One region of the Mesorhizobium sp. M8A.F.Ca.ET.165.01.1.1 genome, then DNA from elsewhere that is predicted to be linked to it. Evidence: predicted binding sites of a transcription regulator. Region 1 holds the regulator's gene; each other region holds the start of a gene.
What was found. Region 1 encodes LexA, which represses DNA repair genes until DNA is damaged. Its sites were predicted from a motif close to TGTTCNNNNTGTGTTCNG; they were not measured.
Positions count from the first base shown of each region.

Region 1 (3,364 bases):
ACGGCCCGTTTCTCTACGTGATGGGCAAAGGCCTGACAGCGATGATCGCCGTATCGTCATGGATATCGGAGCGCTCGCCAATCGATGGGGTAGGTCTGATCTCGCAGCAATCCGTGCTGCTGGTGGCCGTCGCGCTGGTCATCGCGACGATGGCGACGACCTGGCTGCGGCTCGCGGCACTGCCATTCGCACTTGCCGGTCTGTTGACTGTGTCGGACATACGCACGCCCGATGTGCTGATCTCGGAAGACGCACGGCTGGTCGCACTGCCGATAGGCAATGGCGAACTGGCCGTCAACCGGGAACGTCCGAACGAATTCGCGGCCGACAACTGGAAACGCGCTCTGGTCTCCGAAACAATCGTCAAACCGGAAATGTTCGACAAGGCGGACGGGCAATTCGATATTGCCGCTCCCACCGACCTGCCGCAGGGATCGCCGTTCTATTGCCGCGAAGGCCTTTGCCTTGCCAGGCACCCTTCCGGCGCGATCGTCGCCTATGTCGAGGATCGCAAGAACACCTGGAAAGCCTGCGCCTTCGCCGACCTGATCGTCGTCAATGACGCGACCGCCTATGACGCCTGCCACAATCCGCTGGTTGTCGTCGTCACGAAACGGCAGCTCGCCCGCAAGGGAAGTGCTGCCGTCTTCTTCGATCCCCAGTCGGCCACAACCCCGGCTGTGATCGAATTCGCTGTCGACGGACCATACCGGCCCTGGCACGAGCAGCGAAAATTCTCACGCGAGGCGAGGGGGCTGCCGCCCTATAAGAGGGGGCTGCCGCCCTATAAAAAGCCAGACAAGTCCGATGGCAAACCGGCTCAGTAGCGCCTGATCAGCCCGACCAGCTTGCCTTGTACCTTGACTCTGTCCGGCCCGAAAATGCGCGTTTCGTAGGCTGGATTGGCGGCTTCGAGCGCGATCGAGGCGCCTTTACGGCGGAACCGCTTCAGCGTCGCTTCCTCCTCGTCGACCAGCGCCACGATGATTTCGCCCGGACTTGCCGTGTTGGCATTGCGGATGATGACCGTGTCGCCGTCGAAGATACCAGCCTCGATCATCGAGTCACCCTTGACCTCCAGCGCATAGTGCTCGCCGCCCATGATCATATCCGGCGGCACCGAGATCGAATGCGTCTGATGCTGGATGGCATCGATCGGCACACCGGCGGCGATACGGCCCATGACCGGGATGGACACGGCTGAAACCACATCGTCGTCATTGCCGGCCGCGGGCAGACGCGAAGGCGCCGTTGCCGGCTTGAGCTGGCGGCCAAGATTGTTTTGACCAAGGCTGCCCTGGATGACGCTGGGCGAAAATTTCTTTGCCGCGTTCAGGCCGGGCGCGATCGAATCCGGCAGCCGCAGCACCTCCAGCGCGCGCGCCCGATTGGGTAGCCGGCGAATGAAGCCGCGTTCCTCCAGCGCCGTGATCAGGCGATGAATCCCGGATTTGGAGGCAAGATCGAGCGCTTCCTTCATCTCGTCGAAGGAGGGCGGTATCCCGCTTTCCTTGAGCCGTTCGTGGATGAACATCAGCAGTTCATGTTGCTTGCGTGTCAGCATGGCGGCCCCCAAGGCATTGAACGAAGGTCTGAACCAGAATCGAAAAAACAAACCCAGAACAAACACTATCTGTTCCAGTTGTGTTCCGCAACCGTTTAAAGTTTAATGAATTTGTTAAGGCTGCGGATGTTTTTTGTCCGCTACGGCGGGCAGAAGCCGACCTTTTCCGCCATCGGCAGGCCCATTGAAATCGTTATGGTTAATGGCCTGTGGCCCATCCGCTCCCGAGTTTGGCGTCAGCCGTTCGGAAGGCTTTCCCCGGGCGGATTGTATAATTTATCGGTCCATTATTCGCGGAACGAAACGAAACCAAAACGCCAACGACTGGCAGCTTCGGGGCAGCGATGGACCCAGGCGTCCGGCCCCACTCCGACCAACGCGTGCGAATAGGTGTCGCGGAAGCGCCGGAGTCATCCCGAACCAGCTTTCAAGCTGCCGGCGCGGGCGGCGTATTTGGTCGCGCCGCTGTCTTCGCTGTGGACATAGACGTGCAGGGTGTAGCCGATATGGGCCACCATCAGCGCCTTGGCCCGCTCGACGTCACGATCGAGTGCCGCTTCCATGATCGCGGTATGGTGTTCGATCGCAATCGCTTCGCGCAGCGCCTCCATCGCCTCTTCGTAGCCATCCTTGAGGCCGGCCGCGGCCCGCAATGTCGGCGCCAGACCAAGAAAGCGATGATGCCGGCGCAATTGATCCGAGATCGTCGAGCGGAAACGCAACAGCCAATCGCATGTGGCGGCACTCAGCAGCGCCGCATGGAAAGCCTCGTGATTCTCGTCCCATTTGTCGACCGCCGCATCCGACGGATCGTCGACGGCGGTCTTGCAACGGGAGAGCCGGTAGTGGGCGGTGACCACGGCATCTTCCCATTCCTTGCCGCCTTTCTCCATCGATTCGAGGAACAGGGGGATCTCGACCACCATCCTGGCGCGCGCCAGGTCCTCCAGTTCGGCCCGCGACACCCGAGCCACGGTAAAACCGCGATTGCTGATGGCGGTGACCAGGCGTTCGGCCTCAAGCCGCGACAAGGCTTCGCGCAATGGCGTCCAGCCGACTCCATAGGTGCCGCGCAGTGCACTCAGTTTGAGCGGGGCGCCGGGCATGAGGCGCGTGGTCAGGATATCGCGCCGCAACAGCTGATAGGCTGCCTCCGTCTTTGTGGAGCTCGTTTGATCCTGCATCGCGGTCCATCCGTCGTCTGGCAGGGAAAATTATATATGATGTAGGGGCATGGCAAGAATTATATATAATGTTTGACACAAGCCGGCGGACTGACCATGATCGTTTGCAGTAGCCGCGCTGCAAGCGGCGCTGATCAAATCTGGGAGGAAATGATGTTGAAGTCGAAATCCGCTTGGTTGTCGGGTTTGTTCATGGCTAGCGCGTTGATGGTGAGCGCCGGCAGTGCCGCCGCCGACCAGATACGCATCGGCATTGCCAATTTCGGCGAGCACCCCCAGCTCAATGCCGCCATAGCCGGCTTCAAGAAGGCGCTGACGGACAATGGCTTCGTCGAGGGCAAGGACGTCGTCTATACGGAAAGCCATACCAATTTCGATGCATCGCTGGTGCCGCAGATGATCGCCAAGCTGCAGGCGGAGCAGCCCAAGCTGATCTACACCATCACCACGCCGGTCTCGCAGATCGCCAAGAAGGCGCTCGCCGGTTCCGGCATTCCAATCGTCTTTGCCGCGGTCACCGATCCAGTGGCGGCCAAGCTGGTGCCGTCGTGGGATTCAGGTGACGAAGGCATGACCGGCGCCAGCGATCTGCAGGACGTCGCCGCGGTGATGGCCT
Region 1 covers NZ_SRTH01000003.1:636,647-640,010, forward strand. The annotation lists gene EN808_RS12390 (ComEC/Rec2 family competence protein) at 1-827, shown strand, start outside; gene lexA (transcriptional repressor LexA) at 821-1,564, opposite strand; gene EN808_RS12400 (GntR family transcriptional regulator) at 1,975-2,748, opposite strand; gene EN808_RS12405 (ABC transporter substrate-binding protein) at 2,902-3,364, shown strand, end outside.

Region 2 (3,364 bases), on a different contig from region 1:
GCGCCTCGATCGCCGTGCGATGCCGGGCCGTGGCGTAGCCCATATGGACTTCGAAGCCGTAACGATGGTGATGATTGCCGCAGCCACACATCATGCGGTCGCGCATGACCTTGGCGACGATCGAGGCGGCGGCGATCGATTGCGAGCGCTGGTCGCCCTTGACCAGCGCGCGTCCCTCGCAGGGCAGTCCCGGCGGCACGTCGCGCCCATCGGCGAGCGCGAGCTTTGCCTGAACCGGCAGCCCGACCAGCGCGCGGCGCATCGCTTCGAGGCTCGCCTTGAGGATGTTGCTGCCATCGATACCCTCCGCGCTGATCGACGCCATCGAGACGCCGAGCGCGGAACCGAGGATGCGCAGGAACAGCGCTTCGCGCTGCAAGTGGCTAAGCCGCTTGGAATCGTCGAGCCCTTCGGGAATGTTGGCGGGGTCGAGCACCACTGCCGCCGCGACCACCGGACCCGCCAGCGGGCCACGGCCGGCTTCGTCCATCCCCGCGACCGGCCACAAACCATCGGCCATCGCCTTCGTCTCGAAGGAGAAATCGGGTTTCTCGACGATTTCGAAGAGAAGCGGAGAATCAGAACGCGCGCGAGCCATGTTGCGGCGAGGTTCGCATCGGCTCCGATTCTCCGCAAGTCCCTCCGGGTCGGGTGGGGCGCCGGACCGGGAGGGCACCGTCTGCAGGCCGGGGCAGGCCGGACGGGATTCTTGGCCGCGGCGGTCATGAACAGCCGCGGCGATTTTCAATTTTCAGAGCAGCATCAACTGCTCCTGGTCCTTGCCGGCGGCCACGAACTGGTCAGTCCGCAGCGTGCGCCGCTCCGCATTGAGGCCGAGCCGCTTGGCGGTGATTTCGAAGCGCCGGCCGATCTGCCAGGCATAGGGGCCGGCGCCCTTCATGCGCTTGCCCCATTCCGAATCGTAGTCCTTGCCTTCGCGCATCGAACGGATCAGCGACATGACGTGGCGATAGCGGTCGGGATAGTGGCGCAGCAGCCAGTCCTTGAAGATCGGGCTGACCTCCAGCGGCAGGCGCAGCACCACATAGCCAGCCTCGCGCGCCCCAGCATGGTGTGCCGAGTCGAGGATGCGTTCCATCTCCTGGTCGGTCAGGCCCGGAATGATCGGCGCCACCATCACCGAAGCCGGAATGCCGGCCTCCGAAAGCTGCCTGATCGCTTCCAGCCGCTTGGTCGGCGTCGAGGCGCGGGGTTCCATCGTCCTGGCCAGCATGCGGTCGAGCGTCGTCACCGACAGCGCCACCTTGGCGAGCCCGCGCTCGGCCATGCGCGACAGAATGTCGATGTCGCGCACCACCAGGGCCGATTTGGTGACGATGCCGACCGGATGACCGCGTGCCTCCAGCACTTCGAGGATTTCGCGCATGATCCGGTACTGCTTCTCGATCGGCTGGTAGGGATCGGTGTTGGTGCCGATGGCGATGGTGCGGGGCTGGTAGCCGTCCTTCGACAACTCCTTGTCGAGCAGGCGTGCCGCGTCCGGCTTGGCGAACAGCTTGGATTCGAAATCCAGGCCCGGCGACAGGCCCATGAACGAGTGTGTCGGCCGCGCGAAGCAATAGACGCAGCCGTGCTCGCAGCCGCGATAGGGATTGATCGACCGGTCGAAGGAGATGTCCGGCGATTCGTTGCGGGTGATGATGGAGCGCGGCTTCTCCACCTGCACCTCGGTCTTGAACGGGGGCAGTTCCTCCAGCGAACTCCAGCCGTCGTCGAAGACATGTCGGCTCACGGGTTCGAACCGGCCGGACGGATTGATGCCTGCCGACCGGCCGCGGTTGCGGTCCGGACGGACCCGCATGCCGCTCTGCTCGATCATCGCGTTGGCCATTTCGGCTCGTCCTGCTCCGAAGGCTGCAATGTCGGCGCGCATGATCGGTTCCATCTTCGCCCGCTCCCAGGGACTGTCCATGTTCTGTCGAATCGCTCTGCTCATGAAATTATTCCTATTTTGTTGATGAGAACAAAGCAAGAACTTTTTATGGTGCGGCGCAAAAACTGGCGTCGGTCGGCGCTTTCCGCTATTCGGCTCATGATGCTCAGTGTTCTCATCGAAACGCATAATGACGAGGAGGGTCTCGCCCGCACGCTGGCGACGCTGATCGGCGGCGCGGTCGAGGGCGTGGTGCGCGATGTCGTCGTCTGCGACACCGGCTCCACCGACCATACGCATCGCGTGGCCGAGCATGCCGGCTGCCACTATGTGGGGAGCGGCGGCATCGCCGCCGGCATTCGCCAGGCCAAGGGTGACTGGCTGTTGTTTCTCGAACCGGGTGCGAGGCTGGTGGAGGGCTGGATCGACGCGGTTGTCGCCCATACCGCCAGGCAGACAATGGCCGCCCGGTTCTCGCGGGCGCGGGGCAGCCGTCCGCCGTTCCTGGCCCGGGTCTTTTCGGCAAACCGTGCGCTCGCCGACGGCCTGGTGATCAGCAAGCGGCAGGCGGCATCTCTGTCCAAGAATGCCGGCAGCGCCGAGGCGTTGGCGCGCGGTCTGGCGACAAAGAAGCTCGACGCCGAGATCTGGGCGGCGCCGCCGAGGCAGAGGTGATTTTTTGCGGCTGCTCTGTCCATTGTGCGTTGCACAAAAACTGACGCGCGGGTAACTTTCCGACAAGGCGGGTGAATTGGGTTTGGGTCATGCCGGAACGGCAGGCTCCGACATTGCGTCGGCGCTGCATCATACCCTTGAGGATCCCCATGACCCTTTCGACCACTGACAAGTCCGGCACTGCCAGTCTCGAGGCCATTGCACGCAATGGCAGCCTGCTGCGCCGCATCGCCGTGCGCATCCCGACCTATCTGAAGGACCTGCGCGAAAACCCTGCCTGGCTGCCGATGTTCGTTCTGGCGCGTACCATGCCCGGGCGCCGGATGCATTGGCTGGGCGCGAAGCGCGCTCGTCCGGCCGACAATGCCGGGGACACGATGTTCAAGGGCGTTCAGCGCGAGGCCGTCGTCGGCGCGTTGCGGTCGGACGGGCTGTTCTCGGGGCTGATCCTGCCGCCTGATATCCACGAGGAGATTGCCAGCTTCGCCCGGCGCACGCCCTGCTACGGCAATTTCGACCGCCGGCTCGAATTCGTGCCCGGCGAACATGCCGAAGCCGAAAAGCGCCTTGGCCGCTCATTGCTGAGCGGCCATTATTTCGAACGCATCCTCGACTGCCCGGCGGCACTCGCCATACAGCGCGACCCGCTGCTTCTCGACATCGCCGCGCACTATCTCGGCGGCCAGGCGAAACTGATCACGACACGCGTCTGGTGGAGTTTTCCTACCGGCGAGGCGTCCGACGCCGACAAGAACCTTGCCTCGCTCGGCAAGTATCATTTCGATCTCGATGACT
Region 2 covers NZ_SRTH01000004.1:410,629-413,992, forward strand. The annotation lists gene EN808_RS15200 (ribonuclease HII) at 1-598, opposite strand, end outside; gene EN808_RS15205 (PA0069 family radical SAM protein) at 752-1,906, opposite strand; gene EN808_RS15210 (glycosyltransferase) at 2,057-2,569, shown strand; gene EN808_RS15215 (hypothetical protein) at 2,719-3,364, shown strand, end outside.
Region 2: a site for LexA is predicted at 1,981-1,998, ahead of EN808_RS15205 (PA0069 family radical SAM protein). Genes of this name have one in related genera too.

Region 3 (3,364 bases), 110 kb from region 1:
AACGGCGAGATCAACGACGGCGTCTCAGCGCTAGTCTGCGCGCAGCTTTTGTCGCTGGAGTCGGACAATCCCGAGAAGGAGATTTCGCTCTACATCAACTCGCCGGGTGGCATGGTGACCAGCGGCTTCGCCATTTACGACACGATGCAATATATCAGTTGCCCGGTGTCGACCGTGTGCATGGGCTTTGCCGCGTCGATGGGATCGTTCCTGCTGATGGCGGGCACGGCCGGGCGCCGGATCGCGCTGCCCAATGCCACCATCCTGCTGCATCAGCCGCTCGGCGGCTTCCAGGGCCAAGCTTCCGACATCCAGCGGCATGCCGAACGCATCGGCCAGACCAAGCGCCACATGACCGAACTCTACGCCCAGCATTGCGGCCGCAGCTATGAAGAGGTCGAACGCACGCTCGACCGCGACCATTTCATGACGGCCCGCGAGGCCCAGGCATGGGGCCTTGTCGACCATGTTTTCGACACCCGCAAAAAGGCGGCGTGACCCGAGAACGAAGATTTGACGATACCGGTCTGGTTCAAGTGGCGGCAGGTCCCTATAACAGGGGGATGACCGACGCACATCGATCAAGACCATTGCACCGTGTCACAGCCACCATGGTGCTCGCCATCGTCGGCCTTTTCTCCTGTGCGGCACTTGCCGACGGCGCCTCGTCGTCGGCTCGGAAAGGCGCCCTGCCCGGCGTGAGCGGCGACTATCGCATCGCCAAGCCAGCCCCGGTGCCCGAACCCGACGACGCATTCCCTAGCAGCGGCAACGGGCAGTTCAAGATCGGCGATACGGATGTCAGGATTTCCGGCAGCATCACGGTCGATGTCGGGGTTGGCGGGATCAAGCCGCCCAGGTAGGGCAAAAGATCGGTCCTGCAAACTCGAGCCCGCCCAAAAGAATAGCCCCGCCGTGCCTGGGGCAAACGGACGGGGCTTTTCTGGATCTCAAATCCATTTTTTGCCGGGAGTGTACTGCCGGCGTTGGATTTCGGATGCTTCGCGGCATTCAGCCGACGATCCGACTAACAGTCTCTAATTTTGGGGGATATGGCAGGTCACGGTTTGTCTGGTGGCGCAAACGCTATACCCTGGCACTTATGCCTGCCTCGGCTCCAACGAGACGTGGAGCCCTGGGGGACTGTCCGGTGGCGTCATGCTCCGCTCCTTTTGTCCGTTGCGACATTGCCATCGCGAAGCGCAAATCGCAAATGCCTGCGGCGTCTCGCAGGCCGCCTTGGGGCGGCGAGGCCATCGAAAGACGGCCGGCTTCGCTGACCTCTGGAGACTGCCCCCGTGAGCCGGTCGCGTCAACCATCAATAGCCGGTTACGGAAAAATGTGATCGCCGGGAGGTTACGTCAGGGTCAGTTTCCGCACAGCTTTGTCAGGAGCGTGTTCGGTCTTTGTTCTTTGCGCTTGCCCCTTCGCGCGAAAGACGGTTAAACGACTTCTGTCGGGAGTTGTGGCGTCTCTCGACGTGGCGGCAAAAAGACCTACATAGGGGATGGCCGGGAAAAACCCGCCAATCCCATGAATTCCAGATCTGAGGCGGCGACCGGCGATGGCCGACCATAAATTCCTTTCCATTCGCGGGGCGCGCGAACACAATCTGAAGAATGTCGATCTCGACCTGCCGCGTGACAGCCTGATCGTCATGACCGGCCTGTCGGGCTCCGGCAAATCATCGCTCGCCTTCGACACCATCTATGCCGAGGGCCAGCGCCGCTATGTCGAGAGCCTCTCGGCCTATGCACGGCAATTCCTCGAAATGATGCAGAAGCCCGACGTCGACCAGATCGACGGCCTTTCGCCGGCCATCTCCATCGAGCAGAAGACCACCTCGAAGAACCCGCGTTCGACGGTCGGCACCGTCACCGAGATCTACGACTATATGCGGCTTCTGTTTGCCCGTGTCGGCGTGCCCTATTCGCCGGCCACCGGCCTGCCGATCGAGAGCCAGACGGTCAGCCAGATGGTCGACCGGGTACTGGCGGTCGAGGAAGGCACGCGCCTGTTCCTGCTGGCGCCCATCGTGCGCGGCCGCAAGGGCGAATACCGCAAGGAACTGCTGGAGTTGCAGAAGAAGGGGTTCCAGCGCGTCAAGGTCGACGGCGTCTTCTATGAAATCGCCGACGTGCCGGCGCTGGACAAGAAATACAAGCACGACATCGACGTCGTCGTCGACCGCATCGTCGTGCGCGGCGACCTTGCCACGCGTCTCGCCGACTCCATCGAGACGGCATTGAAGCTGGCCGAGGGGCTGGCGGTGGCCGAGTTCGCCGACAAGCCGCTCGACGCCAGCCAGACCGGCGAGGATTCGGTCAACAAATCCAAGAACGAGACGCATGAGCGCATCCTGTTCTCGGAAAAATTTGCCTGTCCGGTGTCCGGCTTCACCATTCCGGAGATCGAACCCAGGCTGTTCTCCTTCAACAACCCGTTCGGCGCCTGCCCGACCTGCGACGGTCTCGGCAGCCAGCGCGCCATCGATCCCAACCTCGTCGTGCCCGACGAGAACGTGTCGCTGCGCGACGGCGCCGTCAGCCCGTGGGCGAAGTCGACCTCGCCCTATTACTCGCAGACGCTCGAGGCATTGGGCAAGGCCTACAACTTCAAGCTCGGCGACAAGTTCAAGGATCTTTCCGCCGAGGCCCAGGAGGCGATCCTGCGCGGCACCGGCGAGCGCGAAATCACCTTCCAATATGATGACGGCCTGCGCTCCTACAAGACGACCAAGACCTTCGAAGGCGTCATCCCCAATCTCGAGCGACGCTGGAAGGAAACCGAATCCGCCTGGATGCGCGAGGAGATCGAGCGCTTCATGTCGGCAACGCCCTGCCCGGCCTGCAAGGGCTATCGGCTGAAGCCTGAAGCGCTGGCGGTGAAGATCGGCGGCAAGCATATCGGCGAAGTGACGGAACAGTCGATCCGCAATGCCGATCGCTGGTTTACCGACCTGCCGGCGCAGCTCAACGACAAGCAGAATGAGATCGCTGTCCGCGTCTTGAAGGAAATCCGGGAGCGCCTGCGCTTCCTCAACGATGTCGGTCTCGACTATCTCACTTTGTCGCGCAATTCCGGCACGCTGTCGGGCGGCGAAAGCCAGCGCATCCGGCTGGCCTCGCAGATCGGCTCGGGCCTCACCGGCGTGCTCTACGTTCTGGACGAGCCGTCGATCGGCCTGCACCAGCGCGACAACACGCGTCTGCTCGACACGCTCAAGCATTTGCGCGACATCGGCAACACGGTGATCGTCGTCGAGCATGACGAGGACGCCATCCTGCATGCCGACTATGTCGTCGACATGGGTCCGGCCGCCGGCATCCATGGCGGCGAGATCATCGCCCAGGGCACGCCGCA
Region 3 covers NZ_SRTH01000003.1:526,337-529,700, reverse strand. The annotation lists gene EN808_RS11820 (ATP-dependent Clp protease proteolytic subunit) at 1-498, shown strand, start outside; gene EN808_RS11815 (hypothetical protein) at 612-863, shown strand; gene uvrA (excinuclease ABC subunit UvrA) at 1,566-3,364, shown strand, end outside.
Region 3: a site for LexA is predicted at 1,398-1,415, ahead of uvrA (excinuclease ABC subunit UvrA). Genes of this name have one in related genera too.

Region 4 (3,364 bases), on a different contig from region 1:
CGCGGTATCGGCGCTGCCATCTCGATCGCTTTGAAGACTGCCGGCTATTCGGTTGCCGCGAACTATGCCGGCAATGACGATGCGGCGGCGAAATTCAAGGCCGAGACCGGCATTCCGGTCTACAAATGGTCCGTCGCCGATTATGACGCTTGCGCCGCCGGCATCAAGCAGATCGAGGCCGACCTCGGCCCTGTCTCGGTACTGGTCAACAACGCCGGCATCACCCGCGACGCCATGTTCCACAAGATAACGCGCGAGCAGTGGAAAGAGGTGATCGACACCAATCTGTCCGGTGTCTTCAACATGACCCATCCGCTGTGGAGCGGCATGCGCGACCGCAAGTTCGGCCGCGTCATCACCATCTCCTCGATCAACGGCCAGAAGGGCCAGGCCGGCCAGGTCAATTACTCCGCTGCCAAGGCCGGCGACATCGGCTTCTCGAAAGCGCTCGCCCAGGAAGGCGCCCGCGCGGGCATCACCGTCAACGTCATCTGCCCGGGCTACATCGCCACCGAGATGGTCAAGGCGATCGACGAGAAAGTGCTCAACGAGCGCATCATCCCGCAAATCCCGGTCGGCCGCCTCGGCGAGCCGGAAGAGATCGCGCGCTGCGTCGTCTTCCTCGCTTCCGAGGATGCCGGTTTCATCACCGGCTCGACCCTCACCGCCAATGGCGGCCAGTACTTCGTCTAGGCATTGATTTTCGCCTGCCCACCAACCAGCGGCCTTGACGGGCGAAAACGGACCGGGAAACCGGTCCGTTTTCAAGTGATGCTCTGGGCCTAAAACCCCTCGCTACGAGCGGCTGCCCCAATCCGGCACGCAAAGGTTAATGGCGGCAGCGCGCCTGCGCGAAACCTGTGGGCAAGCCTGTGGATTCTCGGTGGATAAGCTGTTCACAACACAAGATATTGGGGGAACAAAAAGGGAAAATAGCGCTGACGCTGTTTTGTCGCCGATTCGTTCCGGCTTTGAGCGGAAGTTAACATTAATAGGCCGAGATCACCCATAGTTTCTTAACCCACAATTCAGAAAGATTAACAATTTCATAATCTTGAGCAGTGCGCATCGAGCCCCCGACCTCGTTCACAGGCGAAAGTTAACAGAGAGGTTCGCCTAGCATAAAACGGGCCAGTTTTCTGATTCAGCATGTGGTGAGACTCATGGTCGCAAAATCCATATCTAGCCGTGAACAAAAGCTGAATCTGACGGAGTCACCGATTCGTCGCTGATTCGTTCCAGACTCGTTCCAACTGTTAAGCAGGAACTGATTTGCGGGCTGACACGGGCGTCTTCGGAACCCGGGCGGAACATTCCGCTTTCGCTTCGCGCCCGAAATCCCTATGTGTCGGCTGTCATACGCGCCGTCCAGGCACGCTCCCGACAACGAGAGGCCAGAAAGCCTTATTTCCGAGCCGATGAACATCCAGCAGAAACATACCGAGCCGCTGATCCTGTCGGGCCGCGACGTGACCGCCGTGCTTGGGCCGACCAACACGGGCAAGACCCATCTCGCCATCGAGCGCATGGTGGCGCACGAAACCGGCGTCATCGGCCTGCCGCTGAGGCTGCTGGCCCGGGAGGTCTACACGCGCGTCTGCGAGAAAGTTGGCGCCCACAAGGTGGCGCTCATCACCGGCGAGGAGAAGATCCAGCCGCCGGGCGCCAAATATTCGGTCTGCACCGTCGAAGCCATGCCGCGCGAGACCGACGCCGCCTTCGTCGCCATCGACGAGGTGCAACTGGCCGGCGACCTCGAGCGCGGCCATATCTTCACTGACCGCATCCTGCATCTGCGCGGTCGCCAGGAAACGCTGCTGCTCGGCGCGGCCACCATGCACGGCATCCTCCAGCGGCTGCTGAAAGGCGTCTCGGTGGTGACGCGGCCGCGCCTGTCGCATCTGGCTTATGCCGGTTCCAAGAAACTGACGCGCCTGCCACGGCGCACCGCGATCGTCGCCTTCTCCGCCGACGAGGTCTACGCCATCGCCGAGCTGATCCGGCGCCAGCAGGGCGGTGCGGCGGTGGTTCTGGGCGCGCTGTCGCCTCGCACCCGCAATGCCCAGGTGGCGCTGTTCCAGTCGGGCGATGTCGACTATCTCATTGCCACCGACGCGATCGGCATGGGTCTCAACCTCGACCTCGACCATGTCGCCTTTGCCCAGAACCGCAAGTTCGACGGCTACCAGTACCGCAATTTGACGGCGGCCGAACTCGGCCAGATCGCCGGCCGCGCCGGCCGGCATCTGCGCGACGGCACGTTCGGCGTCACCGGCCAGGTCGATCCGCTGGACGAGGACCTGGTCCAGAAGATCGAGGGCCATGACTTCGACCCGGTGAAGGTGCTGCAGTGGCGCACCGCCCAATTCGATTTCGCCAGCCTCGATGCGCTGAAGCGTTCCATTGAGACCAACGCCCCGGTCGAGGGCCTGACACGCGCACTGCCGGCCGTCGATGCCCAGGCGCTCGAACATCTCTCCCGCGACGAAGGCATCCGCGCGCTCGCAACCAATGCCAAGCGCGTGGCGTTGCTGTGGGAAGCCTGCGCGCTGCCGGATTATCGCAAGATCGCGCCCGCCCAGCATGCCGACCTCATCGCCTCGATCTACATGGACCTCGCCCGGCATGGTCATGTCGACGAGAACTATATGGCCGAGCAGGTGCGCCGCGCCGACACCACCGAGGGCGATATCGACACGCTGTCGCACCGCATCGCCCAGATCCGCACCTGGACATTCGTGTCGAACCGGCCCGGCTGGCTGGCCGATCAGGCACACTGGCAGGAAAAGACGCGCGAAATCGAAGACAGATTGTCGGATGCGCTGCATGAGCGGTTGACGAAACGCTTCGTAGACCGCAGGACTTCCGTCCTCATGCGGCGCCTTAGAGAAAATACCATGCCTGAAGCCGAAATCAGTCCTACCGGAACCGTCCTTGTCGAAGGCCATCACGTCGGCGAGTTACAAGGGTTCCGCTTCACCGCCGACCAGACCGCCGGCGGCGAAGACGCCAAGGCCGTGCGCACGGCCGCGCAAAAGGCGCTGGCCGCCGAATTCGATGCACGCGCGGAGCGCTTCGGTGCCTGCGCCAATGGCGATCTAGCGCTCGGTTCGGACGGCACGCTGCGCTGGATCGGCGCGCCGATCGGCACGCTGGTTTCGGGCGAGGACGCGCTGAAGCCGCGCCTGGTGCTGCTGGCCGACGAACAGCTCACCGGCCCGGCGCGCGACAAGGTCGCCGCGCGCGCCGAGCGCTTCGTCAATTTCCAGATCGAATCCCTGCTGAAGCCGCTGGTCGACTTGAAAAATGCCGATCAGATTTCCGGTATCGGCCGCGGCATCGCCTTCCAGCTGGTCGAGAATTT
Region 4 covers NZ_SRTH01000012.1:79,589-82,952, reverse strand. The annotation lists gene phbB (acetoacetyl-CoA reductase) at 1-693, shown strand, start outside; gene EN808_RS25975 (helicase-related protein) at 1,419-3,364, shown strand, end outside.
Region 4: a site for LexA is predicted at 1,235-1,252, ahead of EN808_RS25975 (helicase-related protein). Genes of this name have one in related genera too.